3 regions of the Streptomyces sp. NPDC058308 genome follow, and region 3 is predicted to be linked to each of the others. Evidence: riboswitches for the same ligand, from Rfam matches in the RefSeq annotation. Region 3 holds a riboswitch; each other region holds the start of a gene.

Region 1 (7,658 bases), on a different contig from region 3:
GACCCGCCGCCGCCGACACCTCGGAGCCGCTGCGCTACGTCGCCCTCGGGGACAGTTACAGCGCCGGTTCGGGCGTGCTCCCCCTCGACCCCGGGGCGCCCCTCCTCTGTGCCCGCACGTCGAAGAACTACCCGCACCTCCTCGCCGCCTCGCTCGGCGCGAAGCTCACCGACGTGACCTGCGGGGGCGCCCAGACCCAGCACTTCACCACGGCCCAGTACCCGGGCGTCGCCCCGCAGTTCGACGCCCTCAAGAGCGATACGCAGGTGGTGACCCTCACCATCGGCGGCAACGACAACAACACGTTCATCAGCTCCATCCTGGCCTGCGGCAGCGCGGGGGTCCTCTCGGGCGGCAAGGGCAGCCCCTGCAAGGACCGGTACGGCGACACCTTCAAGGACGAGGTCGAGACGAAGACATACCCGTCGATCAAGGCGTCGCTGAACCAGATCAAGGCCAGGTCGCCGAAGGCGAGGATCGCGATCCTCGGCTACCCGTGGATCACTCCGGCGAAGTCCGTGCCGGGCTGCTTCCTCAAGATGCCCCTCGCCGAGGGCGACGTCCCCTACCTCCGCGATCTGCAAGGCCACTTGAACGGCGCGGCGCGGCGGGCCGCTTCGGAGACCGGCGCTACGTACGTCGACATGGCCGCCGCGTCCGACGCGCACGACGCGTGCCGCCCGGCGGACCAGCGCTGGATCGAACCGGTCCTGTTCGGCACGAACTTCGTCCCCGTGCACCCCAACTCCGCCGGTGAGGCCGGTATGGCCGAGCAGACGGCGAGCGCGCTGAATCTGACGTGACCTCGCGTGGCCCGACGTGCCGTGGCCTGACCTGAGCGCCCGCCCGCCGCACGTGCCGCGGGCGGGGGCTGCGATCCTGGTCGGGTGACCGTGATCAAGTGGCTTACCAGCAAGAACCGCTCCGCACAGACCGACGAGACCCATCGCGCGGGGGTCGAAGAGGACGTTTTCGTGCGGCCGACGGGCTCCGCGCCGACCACCCGGGCACGGGCAGGCGCACGGCGGTCCGTGCGGATCGGTCTCGGCGGTGCGGTGCTCCTCGCCCTCCTCGCCGGCTGCTCCTCCGGCGACTCCGAAGACACCGACCGCACCAAGCGCACCGGGGGCGGCGTCCGGCAGCCGCCCGTCGACGCGGCGTTCGACTACCAGCTGGGCGGCCCGTACACGCCCCCCTCCAAGGTGCGCGCCGTCTCGCGCGACCGCACCGCTGATCCCGCCCCGGGCCGCTACAACATCTGTTACGTCAACGCCTTCCAGGCCCAGCCGGGCAAGAAGACGACCCGCTGGTGGGAGCGCGAGCACCCCACTCTCGTGCTGCGTGACGACGAGGGGGACCCGGTCGTCGACGAGGACTGGAACGAGCCGCTGCTCGACATCTCCACGGCGAAGAAGCGCGCCGCCCTCGCCGAGATCGTCGGCAAGTGGATCGACGGCTGCGCGGAGGCGGGCTTCGACGCGGTGGAGCCCGACAACCTCGACTCCTACGAGCGCTCCGACGACCTCCTCACGCCCGACGACGCGGCGGACTTCGCCCGGCTCCTCGCCCGGCGGGCGCACGACAAGGGCCTCGCCATCGCGCAGAAGAACACCACCGACCTCCTTGACCGGCGCAAGCACATCGGCTTCGACTTCGCCGTCACCGAGGAGTGCGCCCACTACAAGGAGTGCCCCGACTTCGCGTCCGCATACGACGGGAAGGTCTTCGACATCGAGTATGTGCGCAAGGACTTCGACGCCGCCTGCCGCACCTGGGGCAAGGACCTGTCCATCACGCTGCGCGACCGCGACGTCCGGCCCGCGGGCGAGGACGGCTACGTGTACCGCCACTGCTGAGCAGCCACCCGACAGCCGGACGCCGGGAGGGGCGGCTCGCTCAGCGCTCCCCCGCCGCGGCCACCAGTGCGGCCAACTCCTCCGCGGTGCGCGGGCCCTCGCCCGTACCGACCGCCAGGCCGTGCGTGCGCAGGAGCTCCCCGACGGCGATCCCCCACGGCAGGTGGAGCCCGGCCTGCGCCAGCAGGTCCCGCCGGCCCAGCATCTCGGCGACCGGCCCGGTCCGCACCCCGGCGGGGGTGAGCAGCGCCGCGTCGTCGGCCCAGCGCAGCGCCAGGTCCACGTCGTGGGTCGCCATGACCACGGTCGTCCCGGCGTCCCGCAGCCTCTGCAGCGTGGCGAGGAGGCGCTCCTGGCCGTCGGGGTCGAGGCCCGCGGTCGGCTCGTCGAGGACGAGGACGCGGGGGCGCATCGCCACGGCGCCGGCGATGGCGGTCCGTTTGCGCTGGCCGTAGGAGAGCAGGTGGGTCGGGCGGTCGGCCAGCGCCACGATGTCGAGTGCGGCGAGCGCCTCGGCGACCCGCGCCCGGACCTCGGCGTCGGGCAGGCCGAGGTTCAGCGGGCCGAACGACACGTCCTGCTCGACGGAGGCCGCGAACAGCTGGTCGTCCGGGTCCTGGACGACCAGCTGGACGGTGGTGCGCAGCCGGGTCAGGCCCTTGCGGTCGTACCTCACGGGGACCCCTTCGAGCGTCAGCCCGCCCGCGGCGGGGCGCAGTCCCCCGCTGAGCAGCCGCATGAGGGTGGTCTTGCCGCTGCCGTTGCGTCCCAGCAGGGCGAGGGCGCGGCCCGCGACGACGTCGAAGTCCAGGCCTTCGAGCACGGTGGGCCCGTCCTCGTAGGCGTAGGACGCGCCGCGCAGGGCGACCAGGGGCTCGCTCGGCCCGCCGCGGGCGACCGGCTCGCGAAGAGCCCTCGGCTCGGTCATGGAAGGAACCTTTCCAGTGCGAGGGTGAGGGCCACGAGGCCCGCGAGGAGCACCGCGGCCGCGGCCACGAAGCGCCGTGAGATCCGGGCGTCGGGCACGAGGACCCGCAGCGTGCCGTCGTAGCCGCGTCCGGCGAGCCCGGCCTGCAGCCGGCCCGCCCGGTCGAAGGCCCGCACGAACGCGGTGGCGCCGAGACCGGCGAGGGAGCGCCAGGTGGCCGCGCGGGTGGTGTGGCCGAGCCGGGCGGCCTGCGCCTGACGGATCCGGCTCATGGAGTCCAGGAGCAGGAAACTCATCCGGTACGTGACGAGTGCGACGTCCACGACCGGTGCGGGCACGCCCGCCTTCACCAGCCGCGGCAGCAGGTCCGACATCGGCGTGGTGAAGGCGAACAGGAGCACCCCGAGCGAGGCGGCGGAGGTCCGCAGGAGCAGGCCGCCCGCGCGCGCCGGACCGCCGTCGGCGAGCGTCACGAACCCGTCGGGGCTGCCGAGTTGGACGAGCAGGGTCAGGGCGCTCGTGACGCAGAAGCCGAGCGGCACACGGTAGGCCCGCCACAGCTTGCGGGGCGGTACGCCTGCGGGCCCGAGCAGCAGGACGAGCGCCGCGAGGACCACCAGGGCGGCGCCCGGCCAGGGCGGCAGGGAGATGGCGAGGACGGTGAGGCCGAGCCCGAGTACGGCCTTGTCCACGGGGTGTCGGCGGCGCCAGCGGCTGCTGTGCGCCGCCGCGTCGATGGGCAGCACGCCGGGTCAGACCTGCTCGGTCTCGGGCCGCTTGTCCGCCGCGTCGGCCAGCGTTTCAGCCGGCGTTCCGGTCGGCGAACCGGTCGGTGAACCGGACCGCTCGCCCTGCTCCAGCATCTGCTCGGCGCCCTGGCGGCGCCCCTTGCGCAGCCCGAAGTAGTACGCGAGCACACCGGCACCCATGGCCGCCTGCAGGGCGAAGAGCGCCGACTCGATCTCCCCGGAAGGGGGTTCGTACAGCGGGGAGAACCACGGTTCGTAGTCCGGCTCGATCTCGGTGATCGCCGTCTCGGCCTGCGCGTCGGCGCCGGTGAACGGCTCCTCCTTGTCGTCACCGAGCCCGAGTGCCAGGGGCAGCACCGCGAGCGCGGCGACGACCACGAGCAGCAGAATGTTGATCTTCGCGTTCCGGCTCATCAGGCGTTGGCCCCCGTCTCCGTCTTGGCCGTCGGCACGGTCGGGCTGCCCTGCAGCAGCACGCCGAGCCGGGTGAGCTCGCCCTTGCTGGACTGCACGAGCAGCCGCATCACCAGGACGGTGAGCAGTCCTTCGCTGACCGCGAGCGGGATCTGGGTGACGGCGAAGATGCCGCCGAACTTGCCCAGGGCGCCCAGGAATCCGCTGCTGGGGTCGGGGAACGCCAGTGCCAGCTGAACGCTGGTGACGCAGTAGGTGGACAGGTCGGCGACGAACGCCCCGAAGAACACGGCGACCATGAGCGGCACGTCGTACCGCTTGAGGAGCCGGTAGACCGCGTATCCCGCCCAGGGCCCGACGATCGCCATCGAGAACACGTTGGCGCCCAGGGTGGTGAGCCCGCCGTGGGCGAGCAGCAGGGCCTGGAAGAGCAGGGTGATGGTGCCGAGCACCGTCATGATGGGCGGCCGGAACAGGATCGCTCCGAGGCCGGTGCCCGTCGGGTGCGAGCAACTGCCCGTGACGGACGGGATCTTCAGCGCGGAAAGGACGAATGTGAAGGCCCCGGAGGCGCCGAGGAGCAGGGTGCTCTCCGGGTGCTCCCTGACCTCACGGGTCAGGGAGCGGACTCCGTGGACGACGAACGGCGCGGACGCTACGCCCCAGGCGATCGCGTGCGCCGGTGGGAGGAAACCCTCGGCTATGTGCATGGCTCGGCAGACCCTCTCCAGCACCTCGTGGATGGACAACGCGCCTTGGCCGGTCTCCTGGCTGACGGGTCGTACCGACCGGACTCCGCCTTCCCGGGTACGTGAGTACCCAGTGGCTGCCGCGAGGGCTGGAGCCGGACTTCCCGATCACAGTGGCGAGGGCCGCACCGGCATCACACCGGATTTCCCGTGCACCAAGGCGTGGTGACATTAGTGCGCAACTGATCTGCTGACAACTTGCACCCCAGGTGCGGGGGTGTCACACGCGAGCGCGTATACCACCGCGTACGCCCCTGTTCAGCGGCCGTGTGCGACTGGTGGGGCCCCTGTTGGCCCGACGCTCGGCAGCGGGGGCGCCCACGGAACATCCGGGTAGGTTTGCGCGGTGACCTCGATTCAGACGCAGGGCCTCGCATCGATGAGCGACGAGGCGCGATTGCATTGGACGGCGCTACGGGGCACGGCTCGGCGGACGCCGGTGGTCATGCTCCATGGCGGTCCGGGGCTGCCGGACTATCTGGGCGAGGTCGCCTCCATGGTCGCGGACCTCGCGCCCGTGTACCGGTACGACCAGCGTGGCACCGGCCGGTCCCCTTGGGAGGGCCGCCATTGCCTGGCGCGGCACGTCGACGATCTCGCTGAGCTGCTCGACGCGTGGGACGCGCCGAGGGCCGTGCTGATCGGGCACTCGTACGGCACCGACCTTGCGAGCCGGTTCTGCCTGAAGCACCCCGGGCGGGTCGCCGGGATGCTGCTGATGTGCGGGCCGTTCGTCGGTGACTGGCGTACCGGCTACCGGGCGGAGCGCGGCCGCCGCATGTCCGCGGCGCGGCGGGAGCGGCTCCGCGCACTGGAGGAACTGCCGGGCCGCACGGAGGAGCAGGAAGTCGAGTTGCTCACCCTGTCCTGGTTCACCGACCACGCCGATCCCGGACGCGGATGGGCCTGGGCCGCGCAGAGCGCCCGGCGGCGGCGCCCGGTCAACTGGGCGATGAACGGTGACCTCGGCAGGGAAGGCCGCGCGGACCCGCTCGACGAACATCTCGACGACCTGTCCGCGCGCCTGCCCGCGCGAACGGAGCTCCTCGGTGGGACCGACGATCCGCGCCCTCTGTCATCACTCGCTTCACTGGCGCTCCGGCTCGGTCTTCCACTGACGCGGATCGAGGGCGCCGGGCACGAACCCTGGTTGGAGCGGCCCGACGCCGTGCGCGCGCACCTCCGACGATTCGTGCGGGGTGCGGCGCACCCGAAGCCTGCGGAAGCGGGCTCCGGCACCCACCAGCGGAAGGACGTCCAGTGACCACGCGCGTGCTGCTCGTCGCGCCTGCCCTGACCGCCGCGGCGCGGCGCGGCGTGTTCGGCGACGGCGAGCCCCTCGACCCGGCCGGCGCGGCACAGACGCGTCGGGCGGCCGGAACCCTGCCCACGGGATGCCAGGTCCTCGTCTCCCCCGGCGCGCGCTGTGCGCAGACCGCCGACGCACTCGGCCTCGGGGCGCGCCTGGAGGCACCCTCTCTGGCCGGTCTCGACCCGGGCAGGTGGCGCGGCAGGTCGCTGGAGGAAGTGAGTGCCGCGGAACCGCAGGCGGTGGGCCGTTGGCTGACCGAGCCGGAGGCCGCGGCTCCGGGCGGAGAGTCCGTGGCGGACGTGTGCTCGCGTGTGGCCGAGTGGCTGGACGCGCTCCGGGCGGACACCCCGTCCGGACGCGTCGTCGCCGTTGTGGAGCCCGAGGTGGTGCGGGCGGCGGCCGTCCATGCGACGGGGGCGCCGCTGTCCGCCTTCTGGCGGTTCGATGTCCTGCCGTTGTCGACGACGGAACTCAGCGGACGCTCCGGACGCTGGAACATGCGGCTCGGCTGCCCGCTCGGTGCCGCGTGACGCGCTCGGTCCAGCGGCACTGGTCAGGGTGGCGGGCCAGCAGCACGGCCCCGCGACGACGAGACGGCCCCCCGACGAGTACGCGCAACTGATCGCGAGCCGTCGGCAGATCGGGGTGTCCGGGCACTCCGCCGCCCTACCGGTCCGCCGCGACCGGCTTCCCGGGCGTGGGCGCCGCGGGCTTCGGCAGCAGCAGGCGCTGCGCCAACTCCCCGAAGATCAGCCCGAAGGCACCCCACAGCGTGGCCTGCATGGCGAGGGCGGAGAGCCGGAAACGCCAGAGCAGGGCGGCCGGGAAATGCTCGGGAACGTCATTGATCACGGGCAGGAACTCGTAGGCCAGTCCAATGGCCACGGCGAAACCGAGCACGGCCACGACGGTCGCGTACCAGGCACCGAGCGCGGGCACAAGCCGCTTGCCCAGCAGGGTCGCGGCGATCGCGAGGAGCACGCTGAGCACCATCATCAGCAGATACAGGGAGGTGCGCTTGCCGATGGTGTCGGGGTTGCCGACAGCGGGCGGACTGGCCGGGTACTTCAGGAACGGCACGACGTACACGGCCAGCAGCGCGCAGCCCGAGAGCAGCAGCGCCGTCGCACGCGGGCCGAACCGGCCGACGCGGCCGAGGGCGAAGCTGTAGGCGAGCGCGGCGATGCCGCCGAAGGCGACCCCGTAGACGAGGACGCCGGTGGCGAGGCCGGCCGTGGACTGCAGGCTCCGGGAGACGAGTTCGACCTCGTCCCCGTGTGCGTGGCTCGCGTGGGCCTCTTCGAAGTCGATGGCGGCGTCGACGTTCGGCTCACCGAGCCAGTAGGCGATGACGAGGGCGAGCACGCCGGCCCCGAGACCGGCGAGCATGCCTCGAACGAGCAGGTTGCGTACGGTTGTCGAGTTCATGAGCGGGCCGAATTTCCCCTGGTGAGTGGCAGTCAGTGGCAGGGGAAGCCGAGCAGATGGCGGGCGTCGTGCACCCATTCATGGACCTCCGCGCCGCTGAACACGGAGGTGGCGCCCTGTTCGGCGCCGACGAAGTACAGCAGGACCAGCATCAGGATTCCGAAGAAGACCGCCCATGGGGCGATCACCTTCAGCGGCAGCTTGACCGGTACGGCAGGTGCG
Region 2 (7,658 bases), on a different contig from region 3:
GACGCGGCGCGACGGCAAGTCGCTCGGGCAGATGGCGCGCGAGGAGATCGGCCCGTTCGGCGGGGCCGCCGCGCTGCTCGCCACCTTCACCATCATGATCATCCTGCTCGGGGTGCTCGCGCTTGTCGTCGTCAACGCGCTCGCCGACTCGCCGTGGGGCACCTTCTCCATCGCGATGACCGTCCCGATCGCCCTGCTCATGGGCTTCTACCTGCGGGTGCTCCGCCCCGGCCGGATCAGCGAGGTCTCCCTGATCGGTGTCGCGCTGCTGCTGCTCGCGCTCGTCGGCGGGCGCTGGGTCGCCGAGTCCTCGCTGGCGGACACCTTCACGCTGGCGCCCTCGACGCTGGTGATCTGGCTGGTGGCGTACGGGTTCATCGCCTCGATCCTGCCGGTGTGGATGCTGCTCGCGCCGCGTGACTACCTCTCCACCTTCATGAAGATCGGCACCATCCTGCTGCTCGCGCTCGGCGTCGTGATCACCCTGCCGACACTGAAGATGGACCCGGTGACCGACTTCGCCTCGCGCGGCGACGGGCCGGTCTTCGCGGGCTCGCTCTTCCCCTTCGTCTTCATCACCATCGCCTGCGGCGCCCTGTCCGGCTTCCACGCGCTGATCTCCTCGGGCACGACGCCGAAGATGATCCAGAAGGAGACGCAGATCCGCATGATCGGCTACGGCTCCATGCTGATGGAGTCGTCCGTGGCGGTCATGGCGCTCGTCGCGGCCTCGGTCATCGACCCGGGCCTGTACTTCGCGATGAACGCGCCGGCCGGTGTCGTCGGCGAGACCGTCCAGGAGGCGTCGAAGGCCGTCGCGGGCTTCGGGTACTCCATCTCGCCGGCCGACCTGGCGCAGGCCGCCAAGGACGTCGAGGAGTCCTCGCTGCTCTCGCGGACCGGCGGCGCGCCCACGCTCGCGGTCGGCGTCTCGGAGATCTTCTCGAAGGTCACCGGCGGCTCGATGCGGGCCTTCTGGTATCACTTCGCGATCATGTTCGAGGCGCTGTTCATCCTGACCGCGCTCGACGCGGGGACGCGCGTGGGCCGCTTCATGCTGCAGGACATGCTCGGGAACGTCTACAAGCCCTTCAGGAACCTGAGCTGGAAGCCTGGGCTGCTCCTGACCAGTGCGGCCGTCACCGGCCTTTGGGGCTACTTCCTGTGGGTGGGCGTGCACGAGCCGCTCGGCGGGATCAACCAGCTCTTCCCGGTCTTCGGCATCGCCAACCAGCTCCTCGCCGCCGTCGCCCTCGCCGTCTGCACCACGCTGCTCGTGAAGTCCGGTCGCCTCAAGTGGGCCTGGGTCACGGGGATTCCGCTCGCCTGGGACGCGACGGTGACGCTCACCGCGAGCTGGCAGAAGGTGTTCTCCAGCGATCCGCGCGTCGGCTTCTTCCAGCAGCGCGCGAACTACCGGGACGCCATCGACGAGGGCAAGGTGCTGCCGCCCGCCAAGTCGATGGACGACATGCACACCGTCGTCACCAACTCCACGGTGGACGGCGTCCTTTCGGCGGCGCTCGCACTGCTCGTCGTCATCGTGATCCTGGACGCGGCGCGGGTGTGCGTCAAGCACCTCCGCGACCCCGGGGCCACCCGCCTGAAGGAAGCGCCGTACGTGGAGTCGAAGGTGACCGCGCCCGCCGGGCTCTTCGCGACCCGCGAGGAGAAGCGGGAGGCCCTGGAGTCTGCGGACGGACAGCGCACCACCACCGGGCCGGGGGCGTCCTCGTGACGGCGCTGCTGCTGCGGGGCCTGCGCTGGATGCGCTGGTACTTCAGGGAGTTGACCGACGAGTCGGGGTACGAGCGGTACGTGGCTCATATCCGCAAGGACCATCCCACCGCAACCGTCCCCAGCCGTCGCGCATTTGAGCGCATGCGGACAGACCGGCAGGAGTCGGACCCCCGCCAGGGGTTCCGCTGCTGCTGAGCAGGGACATTCATCTGTCCGTTATCCGGACGGGGGTTCCATACCGCGAGACTGTGGCTTAGATTTCCCGCACGTTAAGCATGGGATAAGTGAGGGAACGGAGCCGCGATATGTCAGATGCGCCTGAAGTGAACAGACCGGTCGTCACGCCGGTCCGCGTGGTCGTCGCCCTCTGCCTCGTCGCGCCCTTCGTGGCGATGCTGTGGGTGAGCTCCTACGCCAAGGTCGACCCGACACTCATCGGCATTCCGTTCTTCTACTGGTACCAGATGCTGTGGGTGCTCATCTCCACGGCGCTGACGATGATCGCGTACAAGCTGTGGCAGCGTGACCAGCGCGCCCGCAAGGCCGAGCAGGCCCACGGGGGTGCCGGACAGTGACCACACTCGCATCGGGGACGGGCGGCGTGAACGGCATCGCCCTGGCCGTCTTCATCTTCTTCTTCGTGGCCGTCACGGCGATGGGCTTCCTGGCCGCGCGCTGGCGCAAGGCCGAGACCGAGAGCCTGGACGAATGGGGCCTGGGCGGCCGATCGTTCGGCACCTGGGTCACCTGGTTCCTGCTCGGCGGCGACCTCTACACGGCGTACACCTTCGTGGCCGTCCCCGCGGCCATCTACGCGGCGGGCGCGGCCGGCTTCTTCGCGGTGCCGTACACGATCCTCGTCTACCCGCTGATCTTCACCTTCCTGCCGCGTCTCTGGTCGGTCTCGCACAAGCACGGATACGTGACGACGTCCGACTTCGTGCGCGGGCGGTTCGGCTCCAAGGGGCTCTCGCTGGCCGTCGCGGTCACCGGCATCCTCGCCACGATGCCGTACATCGCGCTCCAACTGGTCGGCATCCAGGCCGTGCTCGACGTCATGGGCGTCGGCGGCGGCCCCGACACCAACTGGTTCGTCAAGGACCTGCCGCTCCTCATCGCGTTCGCGGTGCTCGCCGCGTACACGTACTCGTCCGGTCTGCGCGCGCCCGCGCTGATCGCGTTCGTGAAGGACGGCCTGATCTATCTCGTCATCGCCGTCGCGATCATCTACATCCCGATCAAGCTCGGCGGGTTCGACGAGATCTTCCGGGCGGCGAGCGACAAGTTCTCGGCGACGAACGAGGCGGCGGGCAAGCCCGTCGCGGGCCTCGCGCCGGGCGAGGCCGGGCAGTGGACGTACGCGACGCTGGCCCTCGGCTCCGCGCTCGCGCTGTTCATGTACCCGCACTCGATCACGGCGACGCTCTCCTCCAAGAGCCGCAACGTGATCCGCCGCAACACCACGATCCTGCCGCTCTACTCGCTGATGCTCGGCCTGCTCGCGCTGCTCGGGTTCATGGCGATCGCCGCCGGGGTGAAGGTGGAGAACGGTCAGCTGGCGATTCCGCAGCTGTTCGAGAACATGTTCCCCGACTGGTTCACGGGCGTCGCGTTCGCCGCCATCGGCATCGGCGCGCTCGTCCCCGCGGCGATCATGTCGATCGCGGCCGCGAATCTCTTCACCCGCAACATCTACAAGGACTTCCTCAAGCCGGACGCGACACCGCAGCAGGAGATGAAGGTCTCCAAGCTGGTCTCGCTCCTGGTGAAGGTCGGCGCCCTCGCCTTCGTCCTCACCATGGACAAGACGGTCGCGATCAACTTCCAGCTGCTCGGTGGCATCTGGATCCTGCAGACGATGCCCGCGCTGGTCGGCGGCCTGTTCACCCGGTGGTTCCACCGCTGGGCGCTGCTCGCGGGCTGGGCGGTCGGCATGGCCTACGGAACGCTCGCCGCGTACGGCGTCGCCTCGCCGACCCAGAAGCACTTCGGCGGCTCGTCCGACGAGATCCCCGGCATCGGCGAGATCGGCTACATCGGCCTGACGGCGTTCGTCCTGAACGTGGTCGTGACCGTGGTCCTCACCTTCGTCCTGAAGGCGCTCAAGGCCCCCGACGGCGTCGACGAGACGTCCCCGGAGGACTACACGGCCGACGCGGGCGACCCCGGCGTCATAGAGGAACTGCCGAAGGCGACGGCGGGCGCCGGACACTGAGAGCCTGTGTCATAACCCGCTGCGCACAGCGGCAAAGGGCCGCCGGAAATCCGGAGGCCCTTTGTCGTACCCGTGTTGCACACTGCGCCGCATGGACATCACGATCAGGCGGGCACGGCCCGAGGAGTACGGGGCGCTGGGTGATCTCACCGCGCGGGCCTATCTCGAAGACGGACACCTGGACTTCGGGGCGGAGGACCGCTATCTGCCCGTACTGCGGGACGTGGCGGGGCGCGCGGCGCACGCCGAGATCCTGGTGGCCGCGGCGGACGACACGACGGCAGGCGGGCTGCTCGGCGGCGTGACCTTCGTGCCGTCCTGCGGCCCCGTGGCCGACATCGCGCGGGAGGGCGAGTCGGAGATCCGCATGCTGGCGGTCTCGCCCGGGGCGCGCGGCCGCGGTGTGGGCGAACTCCTGGTGCGCGCCTGCGTCCAGCGGTCCAGGGACGCGGGCAGGGACCGGCTCGTGCTGTCCTCCTCGCCCTCGATGCGGACCGCCCACCGGCTCTACGAACGCCTCGGCTTCGCACGGACCCCGGAGCGCGACTGGTCCCCGGTCCCCGGCCTCCCACTGCTCACCTACGCGTTGACACTCTAGGTCCTGTCGTCAAACTCGCGTCGTTCGCCCGGAGGGCGGCCTCGCGGCGTCTGGTGCGTGCGATCGCAAGGCGGAGGGTCATCCCGGTACTGGGCGTACCGGGATGAGCCCGACAACGCGGCGAGCGTGCGTGCCAGGCGTCGCGAGGCAGACGGGAGTTTGACGACAGGGCCTAGGGGCCACTGTCCGAGCCCGCCGCGCGATCCGACACAAGATGTAGGCCTGCTTCAGCAGCGCGACACAAGATGTATGCTCGTGCTCGCTGTCGCCGCAGGGGAATCCGGTGCAAGTCCGGAACTGTCCCGCAACGGTAGACGTGTACGCATTTGTCGTGCGCGGAGTCCGAAGACCTGCCGGCAGTGCACCCGAGTCGTCCGGCCCGGGTGCCGACCGTCCGGGCCTCGTGGAATGGGCCGGTGGACGCGGTACGCCGCCCTGCCCGGGTGCGCCCGTGTGTGCCGATCCCTCCCCAGGCCCAGAGCCGAGCGAGGGAGAGCCCCACGTGACCATCGCGCCCGCCGAACCTGCGTCAGCGCTGGCACCGCAGCCCACCGACAGCGCTGAGGGTACCGACGCGCCGGGGACCGCGCTGCTGCGCACCCTGACCGACCTCACCGCCGACCTCCCCGACGCCGACCCCGGCCGGGTGGCGGCCGCCGCGCTGCGCGGCCGGTCGGCCAGGGCCGACGAGAGTGAGCTCCGGGAGCTCGCGACCGAGGCGGCCGCGGGGCTCATCTCCGAGGACCCTACGTACTCGAAGCTCGCCGCCCGGCTGCTCTCCCTCTCCATCGCCGCCGAGGCCGCCTCGCAGGGCGTGCGCTCCTTCACCGAGTCGATCGCGGTCGGCCACCGCGAGGGCCTGATCGCCGACCGCACCGCCGCGTTCGTGACCGCGCACGCCGCCCGGCTCGACGCGCTCGTGGAGAGCGCGCTCGCGGACGGCGCCGACTTCCGCTTCGGCTACTTCGGCCTGCGCACGCTGCACAGCCGCTACCTGCTGCGCCACCCGATCACCCGGCAGGTCATCGAGACGCCGCAGCACTTCATGCTGCGCGTCGCGAGCGGCCTGGCGGAGACCGACTGGGACACGGCGGCGGACAGCAGCCGCGCGGTCGGCGAAGTCGCCTCGCTGTACGGGCTGATGAGCCGCCTGGACTACCTGCCGTCCTCGCCGACGCTCTTCAACTCCGGCACCCGCCACCCGCAGATGTCCTCCTGCTACCTCCTCGACTCCCCGCTGGACGAGCTCGACTCGATCTACGACCGCTACCACCAGGTCGCGCGGCTCTCCAAGCACGCGGGCGGCATCGGCCTCTCGTACTCCCGCATCCGTTCGCGCGGTTCGCTGATCCGCGGCACGAACGGGCACTCCAACGGCATCGTGCCGTTCCTGAAGACGCTGGACGCCTCGGTGGCCGCGGTGAACCAGGGCGGGCGGCGCAAGGGCGCGGCCGCGGTCTACCTGGAGACCTGGCACTTTGACATCGAGGAGTTCCTGGAGCTGCGCGACAACACCGGCGAGGACCAGCGGCGCACGCACAACCTCAACCTCGCGCACTGGATCCCGGACGAGTTCATGCGCCGCGTCGCCGCCGACCGGGAGTGGTCGCTGTTCTCGCCGTCCGACGTGCCCGAGCTCGTCGACCTGTGGGGCGAGGAGTTCGACGCCGCCTACCGCCGGGCGGAGGCCGCAGGACTCGCCAGGAAGACGATGTCGGCCCGCGACCTCTACGGCCGCATGATGCGCACCCTCGCGCAGACCGGCAACGGCTGGATGACCTTCAAGGACGCCGCCAACCGCACCGCGAACCAGACCGCCGAGCCCGGCCACACCGTGCACTCCTCCAACCTCTGCACGGAGATCCTGGAGGTGACGGACGACGGCGAGACGGCCGTCTGCAACCTCGGCTCGGTGAACCTCGGCGCGTTCGTGGAGAACGGCGACCTCGCGTGGGACCGTCTCGACGAGACCGTCCGGACCGCCGTCACCTTCCTCGACCGCGTCGTCGACATCAACTTCTACCCGACCGAGCAGGCGGGCCGCTCCAACGCCAGGTGGCGCCCGGTGGGCCTCGGCGCGATGGGACTTCAGGACGTCTTCTTCCAGCTGAAGCTTCCCTTCGACTCCCCCGAGGCGCGGGCGCTCTCCACCCGTATCGCCGAGCGCATCATGCTCGCCGCGTACGAGACCTCCGCCGACCTCGCCGAGCGCAGCGGCCCGCTGCCCGCCTGGGAGAAGACCCGCACCGCGCGCGGCGTCCTGCACCCCGACCACTACGACGTCGAGCTGACATGGCCCGAGCGCTGGGCGGCGCTGCGGGAACGCATCGCCGCGACCGGCATGCGCAATTCGCTGCTGCTCGCCATCGCGCCGACCGCCACCATCGCGTCCATCGCGGGTGTCTACGAGTGCATCGAGCCGCAGGTCTCCAACCTCTTCAAGCGCGAGACCCTGTCCGGCGAGTTCCTCCAGGTCAACGCCTATCTGGTGGAGGATCTCAAGCGGCTCGGGAGGTGGGACGCGCAGAGCCGCGAGGCGCTGCGCGAGGCCAGCGGCTCGGTCCAGGGATTCGACTGGATCCCCGCGGAGGTGCGCGCGCTGTACCGCACGGCGTGGGAGCTCCCGCAGCGCGGCCTGATCGACATGGCCGCCGCGCGCACCCCCTTCCTCGACCAGGCGCAGTCGCTCAACCTCTTCCTGGAGACGCCGACCATCGGCAAGCTCTCCTCGATGTACGCGTACGCCTGGCAGCAGGGCCTGAAGACCACGTACTACCTGCGCTCGCGCCCCGCGACGCGCATCGCGCGCGCGGCCGGCGGCTCGAACGCGGCCGCCACCGCCCCCGTCCCCGCCCAGGCCACGGCCGAAGAAGCCGTCGCCTGCTCCCTGGAAAACCCCGAGTCCTGCGAGGCCTGTCAGTAATGAGCACCACGACGAACAGCGAGAAGAACCTCCTCGACCCGGGCTTCGAGCTGACCCTGCGCCCCATGCGCTACCCGGACTTCTACGAGCGCTACCGGGACGCGATCAAGAACACCTGGACCGTGGAGGAGGTCGACCTCCACTCGGACGTCGCCGACCTCGCCAAGCTCTCGCCCGGCGAG
Region 3 (7,658 bases):
TCGGCGACTCCGCAGGCCTGGAAGGCCATCGAAGGACTCGCCGGGATCTGTAAGGCCGCACAGGGCGAGACCGGCGGGCTGGCCATCGCGGTCAAGGCCGAAGCGGGGCTGCGCACGGCCGGGTACCGGCCGGGGAACACCGGATACCTGTGCAAGGACGGGGATGCCTTCGCGGTCCTCCAACGCTTCGTCGCCTACTACCGTCAGCACCCCGGCGAGCGAGTGGTGCTGCGGCCCGCCCCGACGGGCACCGCGGCCTGCGCCAGCGGGATCTCCGCCACGGACACCACGTACACGCCCGGCTCGACCGCCTACTTCCAAGGCACCTGGCCGGACTCGCCGGCCACCGTGGAGCTGCGCGCACGGGAGCTGACGGGCCCAGTCAGCCTGCGGCCCTTCGGCGACGAGGAGGACAAGGCGAGGTGCTGCAAGGACGGATCGATCGCCGTGGACCTGCCGGGGCCTGACGGCTTCGGTGGCCTGCGGCCCACAGTGATCGACGTGACGCTCGTGACGAAGAACGGGGCCCGGGTCGCCAGGCGGGCGGCGTTCACCCTCGACTGGAGCGGCGTCGCGCCACCTACCTCCCGGTCGTCTTCGCCGTCGTCCGTATCGCGGTCGCCCGGCTCCCTCGGCCCGGCGAACGCGTTCGCCCGATGAGCGGGCCCCCGCCCCCCGAACCGAGACCAGGACCGGAGCCAGAACCCGCGCCGGGACCCGCCCCGGACCCGGCTCCGCCCCCAAACCCCCCGCCTGACCCAGAACCCGAGCCCGCCCCACCCGCACCACCGCCTCCTCCCACACTCCCCGCCGACCCCAGAGTCGGCTGGGTGGAGATCGTCGGCGCCATCGGGTCCCTCGTCACCCTTCTGACCGCGGTCCTGTTCTACTTCGGCTGGGCGAGCACCGACGCCGAGACCAAGGCGCTCGGGCTGCGCGACACCGTGTTCCACTTCTCCACCAGCGACTATCTGTTGCGCAGTGTCGGCGCTCTCTATCTCCCCGCCTGGCTGGCCGCGGGTGCGGCCCTCGGCGTGCTCGGGCTGCTCCGCTGGGCGGCGGGCGAACCGGAACGGCTCGCCCGCGCCGTCCGGGTGCTCCGGTTCGCCTGGGCCGTGCCCGTCGTCCTCGTACCGCTGTATCCGCTCAGCCCGTGGCTGTTCGACCTGCTGCTGCCGCTCACCGCGATCGGCGGCTTCGCGCTCAACGCGTACGCCCGCACGCGCACGCGCCGGGACCTGCGGCTCTGGGGGCTCACGCTGTTCGTCTGCGTCCTGTCACTGTTCTGGGCCGTGTCGGCGTACGCGGCGATCGCCGGCCGCGGCCGCGCGGACCTGACCGAACGGACCCTCCGGAGCGACTTCCCCGCGGTCGTCGTCTTCAGCGAGAAGGACTTGATGATCCGGGGCGGCGGCAGTTGTTTCCGGCGCGTCACCGACAAGGGCAGCCAGTACGCGTACGAGTACGCGGGTCTGCGCCTGTTCCACGTCTCCGGAGACCGCACCTTCCTCGTCCCACGGGACTGGTCCCCCGGGGACGGCACCCTCTACGTCCTCAAAGAGGGGGCGGGCCAGCGCGTCGACCTCCTCAGCGGGGCCGGTCGCCGGGAACAGGAGTGCCGGGGTTAGGGCCCTTCTGACGGATCTCCGCAGGGTCGCGACGCCCGGCGCGGCGGACGGCGGCTTACGACCCAGCGCAGCAGGACCACCGAGCACACCGCGGCGAACGCGCACCACGTCGAGATGTACTCCTGCCGCCACAGCACGACGGAGACCGCGGCCCCGACCGCGACCAGGACGCCGAAGAGGACCAGGCCCCGGTCGCCGGACAAGAGCAGGGAGCCGATGGTGGCGAGGAGGTAGCCGGCGACGATCAGCTGCGCCTGCGGCAGGCCAAGGGAGTATCCGACCGTGTGCCCCCGGATCCCGGCCGTCACGGTGCGGGCCGCCAGCACGTAGGTGAGCGTCGCCGCCGTTGCGATGCCCGCCGCCAGCGGCACGAGGAGGCGGCGGCGAGCGCTCGGCGGCGCGGAGCACAGCACGGCCGCCGGTACCCACAGCGGAAGGAGCGGGAGCGCGATGACGGCCCAGGCAACGGTGGCGGGCCCGGTGCCGCCGTCGTGGTGCCAGACGGCTGCCTCGATGATCTGGTGGAGGCCCAGGAGGAGCGGCAGCGCGGCCAGCGGCAGGTCACGGGGGCGCCGGGCCGCCAGGGTCACGGAGGCGACCCCCACGGCCGTGATGCCCGCGCCTGCGACGAGGTCGGCCGTCTCGCTCCAGCACATGGCAGCCACGGTACGGCCGCCCCGGCGCGGGAGCGCGTCGGCCGTGCCTTTCGGGGGGGGGCTCCCCCCGGGGGGCCACCGCCCTCCACTTCCCGCCCGCCGCGTCGGCGAAGCACCCACCTCACGTGTTCCACCTCACCCTTCCAATGCCCAACGCGACGCGGTCCACCGGCGGGTGGCCCCGTATGGTGATCCGTACAGCTGGTTCGCCCCGTCCGCCAGGCGGGAGCGTCGCAAGAGGGAACCCGGTGTGAATCCGGGACTGCCCCGCAGCGGTGAGCGGGAACGACCGCCGTCACATGCACTGGGACCGCCACTCCGGTCCTGGGAAGCGACGGCCAGTAGGTGTCCGACCGCCTTCTTCAGGAAGGCGCTGGACGGGCCCGTGAGTCCGAAGACCTGCCCGCTGTCCGTGTGCGAACCATTCGTGCGCGGATATCTCGGTGACCTCGAGGGCGGGTCGGCGTACACACTGGACGGACGACCGCGTCGACCACGCGATCCCGAACCGCCCGGTGCTGCCACCCTTCGCGCTCTCGTCCCGTCTCCGGGATCTCAGGGATTCATCTCGCGAAGGAGATCTCCGTGACCACCAAGCCCGCAGCCGCGGCAGTACGGGCCACCGTGTACGGCTACCCCCGCCAGGGTGCCAACCGGGAACTCAAGAAGGCGATCGAGGGCTACTGGAAGGGCCGCGTCACCGCGGACGCCCTCCGGGACGCCGCCGCCGAGCTCCGCCGCTCGAACTGGCGTGAACTCGCCGACGCCGGCATCGGCGAAGTCCCGACCGGCGACTTCTCGTACTACGACCACGTCCTCGACACCAGCGTCATGGTCGGCGCCCTCCCCGAGCGGCACCGTCGCGCGGTCGACGCGGACGCGCTCGACGGCTACTTCGCGATGGCGCGCGGCACCCAGGACGTGGCGCCGCTGGAAATGACGAAGTGGTTCGACACCAACTACCACTACCTGGTCCCCGAGTTGGCTCCCGGGACGGTGTTCCGGGCCGACTCCGCCAAGCAGGTCGGCGAGTTCAAGGAGGCCCGGGCGCTGGGTCTGACGGCGCGGCCCGTCCTCGTCGGCCCGGTCACCTACCTCCTCCTGGCCAAGCCCGCCCCCGGGGTGGCCGCCGACTTCGACCCGCTGACCCTCCTCGACCGCCTCCTGCCGGTGTACGCCGAGGTCCTCGCCGACCTGCGCGCGGCGGGCGCCGAATGGGTCCAGCTCGACGAGCCCGCGCTCGTCCAGGACCGCACGCCGGCCGAGCTCAACGCGGCCGAGCGCGCCTACCGCGACCTCGGCGCCCTCACCGACCGGCCGAAACTGCTGGTCGCCTCGTACTTCGACCGACTCGGCGACGCCCTTCCGGTGCTCGCCAAGGCCCCGGTCGACGGCCTCGCACTCGACTTCACCGACGCGGCCGCCGCCAACCTCGACGCGCTCGCGGCCGTCGGAGGGCTGCCCGGCAAGCGGCTGGTGGCGGGCGTCGTCAACGGACGCAACATCTGGGTCAACGACCTGGAGAAGTCCCTCACCACGCTCGGCACGCTGCTCGGCCTGGCCGACCGGGTCGACGTGGCCGCCTCCTGCTCCCTGCTCCATGTCCCCGTCGACGCGGCCCTCGAACGGGACATCGAGCCGCAGATCCTGCGCTGGCTGGCCTTCGCACGCCAGAAGACCACCGAGATCGTCACGCTCGCACGGGGCCTGGCCCAGGGCACCGACACGATCTCCACCCAACTCGCCGCGAACCGCGCCGATCTGGCTTCCCGGGCCGGCTCCCCCATCACCCGTGACCCGGCCGTCCGCGCCCGCACCGGGGCCGTGACGGCGGCCGACGCCCGCCGCTCCCAGCCGTATGCGGAGCGTGCGGCGGCCCAGCGCACCGCCCTCGGCCTGCCGCTCCTCCCGACGACCACCATCGGCTCCTTCCCGCAGACCGGCGAACTGCGGGCCGCCCGCGCCGACTTGCGGGCCGGCCGGATCGACGGTGACGGGTACGAGGAGCGCATCAAGGCCGAGATCCAGGAAGTGATCTCCTTCCAGGAGAAGGCGGGCATCGACGTCCTGGTGCACGGCGAGCCCGAACGCAACGACATGGTGCAGTACTTCGCCGAGCAGCTCACCGGGTACCTCGCCACCCAGCACGGCTGGGTCCAGTCCTACGGCACCCGCTATGTGCGACCGCCGATCCTCGCGGGTGACATTTCGCGGCCCGAGCCGATGACGGTGCGCTGGACGACATACGCCCAGTCGCTCACCGGCCGCCCCGTCAAGGGCATGCTCACCGGCCCCGTCACCATGCTCGCCTGGTCCTTCGTCCGTGACGACCAGCCGCTCGGGGACACCGCCCGCCAGGTCGCCCTCGCCCTGCGCGACGAGGTCGTCGGCCTGGAGGCGGCCGGGACGTCGGTCATCCAGGTCGACGAGCCCGCGCTGCGCGAGACGCTGCCGCTGCGCGCCGCCGACCACCCGGCCTATCTGGCCTGGGCGACCGAGGCGTTCCGTCTCACCACGAGCGGGGTGCGGCCGGACACGCAGATCCATACGCACATGTGCTACGCCGAGTTCGGTGACATCGTCCAGGCCATCGACGACCTCGACGCCGACGTCATCAGCCTGGAGGCGGCCCGCTCCCACATGCAGGTCGCCCGGGAGCTCGCGGCGCACGGCTATCCGCGGGAGGCGGGTCCTGGCGTGTACGACATCCACTCGCCGCGGGTGCCGAGCGCCGACGAGGCCGCGGCCCTGTTGCGCACGGGACTCGAGGCGATCCCCGCCGAACGGCTGTGGGTCAATCCGGACTGCGGCCTGAAGACGCGCGGCTGGCCCGAGACACGGTCGTCCCTGGAGAACCTGGTCGCGGCGGCCAGAACGGTCCGCGAGGAGCTCTCCGCTTCCTGACGACACGTCTTGACGACACGGCACGGTCCGCGCCGATTCGGCCCCTCGCTCGCCGCGCGGGGCCGGATCGGCGCGTCGTGCGAGGATGCGTGCCATGAAGTCACGGTTACCGTTCGGGGAAAGACTGACGGCGGAGCTGGGTGTGCCCGGCCGGGCCCGCAAACTGGCCAGCAGCCCGCGATCCCGGGTGTGGCGAGCCGAGTTGTCCGGCACGCCTGTGGTGGTCAAGCAGCTCGTCGAAGGGCCGGACGCCGCCGACCGGTACGCGCGCGAGGTCGCCGCGCTGCGGCTCGCGGCCCACGTCGACCCGCCGGTGGTGCCGGCGCTCCTCGGCACCGACCCCCTCGACCGGGTCCTGGTCCTGGAACACCTGGAGGAAGGGCCGCCGCGTGCGGACTGGGTGATCGAGTACGCGACCGCGCTGGCCCGGCTCCACGCGGCCGCCGACGCGGACACCGCGAGCACCCTCCCCACCTGGACGGCCCCGGACCAGGCCGACATCGACTCCTTCCTTCGGCTCGCCCGGACGCTCGGTGCCGAGGTGCCGCCGACCGTTCCAGCCACCTTGGCCGACCTCGTGGGCCGGCTGGCGCGCACGCCCCGCCGCTCGCTGCTGCACGGCGACCCCTGTCCCGGCAACGACATGCACACCCGCGACGGCATCAGGTTCATCGACTTCGAGCAGGCGTCACTGGGCGACGGACTCGTCGAGCTCGCCTACCTCCGTATCGGCTTTCCGACCTGCTGGTGCTCGACCATTCCCGCCCCGCCCCTGCTGACAGCGGCCGAGGCCGCCTACCGCACGGCTTGGCGCGAGGCCACGGGCACCGACGCGCAGGGCGATCTCACGGATGCGTGCGCGGGCTGGGTGCTGCGGGGCGACGCGCTGGTCCAGCGGGCCCACCGGGGCTCAGTCGACCATCTGGCCGAGCTCCCCCGACGGGACTGGCGTTGGGGTACGGCAACGGCCCGGCAACGCCTGGCACACCGCCTCGGGGTGGTCAGCCGGATGACGGCGGAGAGCGGCGAACTGAAGGACCTGGGCGACCTGGCCGCATCCATGCGGACCGGCATGCTGACCCGCTGGCCCGCCCTGAGCCCCCTGCCGTCCGAAAGGCCCTGAGGCTCTCAGGCTCTCAGACCGACAGGGGGCTCATGCGGCGTCAGTTCACTGTCAGCTCCGCGATTCCCGGATGCTTCTTCGCGTCCGCGTCGCCCCGCACCGTCACCCGCACGTACCGCGCGAGAGCGCCGTCGGCTGTTTCGGCGGGCGCGCGGTGCCAGTGTTTGCCGTCGAGGGAGAGCTCGACGGTGTGCGTCACGGGCTTGGTGTCGGTCCAGGTGGGGGTGACCTTCTTGACGCGGACGGGCTTGGTGAGGTCCGTCGTCAGCCGGCCGTGGGCTCCGTCCGGGACCCAGGCCGTCGCCGTGTTGCCGTCGACGGCTGCGCCCGCGTACATGCCGGGCTGCTGGGAGGAGGCCGTCGCGCCGGTGCAGCGCGCCGCGTTGGTGGTGGGCGTGAGGTCGGGGCGGCGGGTCTTGAGCACGGCCGGAACGCCCTTGCTGACGATCTGCCGGCCCTGCGGGGTGTCGAGTGTCATCGGTTCACCGTCGGTGAGGCGCACGGTGGTGCGGTGCGCACCGATGGCGATGTCGTACGTACGGCCCTGCCAGGTCAGGCCGCGCAGGGTGACGCCGCGGTCGAGCTGCGGGGGCAGCATCGGGTCGAGGTGGAGGCGGTCCTCGCGCATCCGCAGGCCGGTCAGGCCGTTGGTGAAGACCTGCAGGAAGCCGCCCTTCCCGGTGAGGAAGTCGTGCGCGGGCGAGCCCGACAGCGGGTCCGAGGCGCCCGCCTTGTCACCGCGGGCCTCCGAGAACTGCGCGAAGGGGCCGCGCACGAACGGCTTGATGGAGCGCTCCAAGTACGTGTACGCGGAGCAGCCGGGCTCACCGATCCCGGCGGCGTCGATGGCGTGCACCGAGTCCGTCATGGCCGGGCCGTCGGGGTCGGTGCGCTGCGCGTAGTAGTCGAGGGTGCCGGCCGCGGCACCCTCGGGCATCGGCCACTCCAGCGGGTACATCAGCAGGACCGTGTCGGCCTGCTTGATGGTGCCGCCGTCGTACCCGTCGTACTGCTGGAAGACCTTGCGCTTCTCGTCGTACGGGATCCGGATGCGGTCGGCGATCGACTTCCACTCGACGGGGGCCCGCTCGCCCAGCAGTTCGGCGGCGCGGGTGGCGTGGCGCAGAGCGGTGACGGCGCCGGCGTTGGTGAAGACCGCGTCGTCGACGCCGTTGCTGTACTCGTCGGGTCCGGCCGTGTCCTTGACCGAGTAACTGCCGTCATTGTTGCGGCTGACGCGGTCCGCCCAGAACTCGGCGATGCCCTTCATCACCGGCCAGCCGCGCCCGCGCAGCCAGCGCGTGTCCTTGGTGGCGAGGTAGTACTGCCAAGTGGCCAGGGAGATGT

What was found. Region 3 has a riboswitch for cobalamin ahead of metE (5-methyltetrahydropteroyltriglutamate--homocysteine S-methyltransferase). Riboswitches for the same ligand answer to the same signal wherever they lie in the genome.
Region 1: linked by a shared signal. The riboswitch ahead of ACFVYL_RS30250 (energy-coupling factor ABC transporter permease) and the one ahead of metE (5-methyltetrahydropteroyltriglutamate--homocysteine S-methyltransferase) in region 3 are both predicted to bind cobalamin.
Region 2: linked by a shared signal. The riboswitch ahead of ACFVYL_RS13590 (ribonucleoside-diphosphate reductase subunit alpha) and the one ahead of metE (5-methyltetrahydropteroyltriglutamate--homocysteine S-methyltransferase) in region 3 are both predicted to bind cobalamin.

What each region holds. Positions count from the first base shown of each region.
Region 1 covers NZ_JBHVZA010000027.1:77,131-84,788, reverse strand. The annotation lists gene ACFVYL_RS30275 (SGNH/GDSL hydrolase family protein) at 1-803, shown strand, start outside; gene ACFVYL_RS30270 (endo alpha-1,4 polygalactosaminidase) at 1,032-1,856, shown strand; gene ACFVYL_RS30265 (energy-coupling factor ABC transporter ATP-binding protein) at 1,897-2,784, opposite strand; gene cbiQ (cobalt ECF transporter T component CbiQ) at 2,781-3,530, opposite strand; gene ACFVYL_RS30255 (energy-coupling factor ABC transporter substrate-binding protein) at 3,537-3,947, opposite strand; gene ACFVYL_RS30250 (energy-coupling factor ABC transporter permease) at 3,947-4,657, opposite strand; cobalamin riboswitch at 4,687-4,871, opposite strand; gene ACFVYL_RS30245 (alpha/beta fold hydrolase) at 5,043-5,960, shown strand; gene ACFVYL_RS30240 (histidine phosphatase family protein) at 5,957-6,538, shown strand; gene ACFVYL_RS30235 (CbtA family protein) at 6,675-7,436, opposite strand; gene ACFVYL_RS30230 (CbtB-domain containing protein) at 7,469-7,658, opposite strand, start outside.
Region 2 covers NZ_JBHVZA010000008.1:101,182-108,839, forward strand. The annotation lists gene ACFVYL_RS13565 (carbon starvation CstA family protein) at 1-1,738, shown strand, start outside; gene ACFVYL_RS13570 (YbdD/YjiX family protein) at 1,768-1,935, shown strand; gene ACFVYL_RS13575 (DUF3311 domain-containing protein) at 2,046-2,315, shown strand; gene mctP (monocarboxylate uptake permease MctP) at 2,312-3,955, shown strand; gene ACFVYL_RS13585 (GNAT family N-acetyltransferase) at 4,047-4,553, shown strand; cobalamin riboswitch at 4,790-4,926, shown strand; gene ACFVYL_RS13590 (ribonucleoside-diphosphate reductase subunit alpha) at 5,056-7,476, shown strand; gene ACFVYL_RS13595 (ribonucleotide-diphosphate reductase subunit beta) at 7,476-7,658, shown strand, end outside.
Region 3 covers NZ_JBHVZA010000009.1:94,593-102,250, reverse strand. The annotation lists gene ACFVYL_RS14720 (hypothetical protein) at 1-660, shown strand, start outside; gene ACFVYL_RS14715 (hypothetical protein) at 831-1,628, shown strand; gene ACFVYL_RS14710 (DUF6629 family protein) at 1,625-2,284, opposite strand; cobalamin riboswitch at 2,470-2,706, shown strand; gene metE (5-methyltetrahydropteroyltriglutamate--homocysteine S-methyltransferase) at 2,870-5,188, shown strand; gene ACFVYL_RS14700 (phosphotransferase) at 5,283-6,311, shown strand; gene ACFVYL_RS14695 (glycosyl hydrolase family 65 protein) at 6,352-7,658, opposite strand, start outside.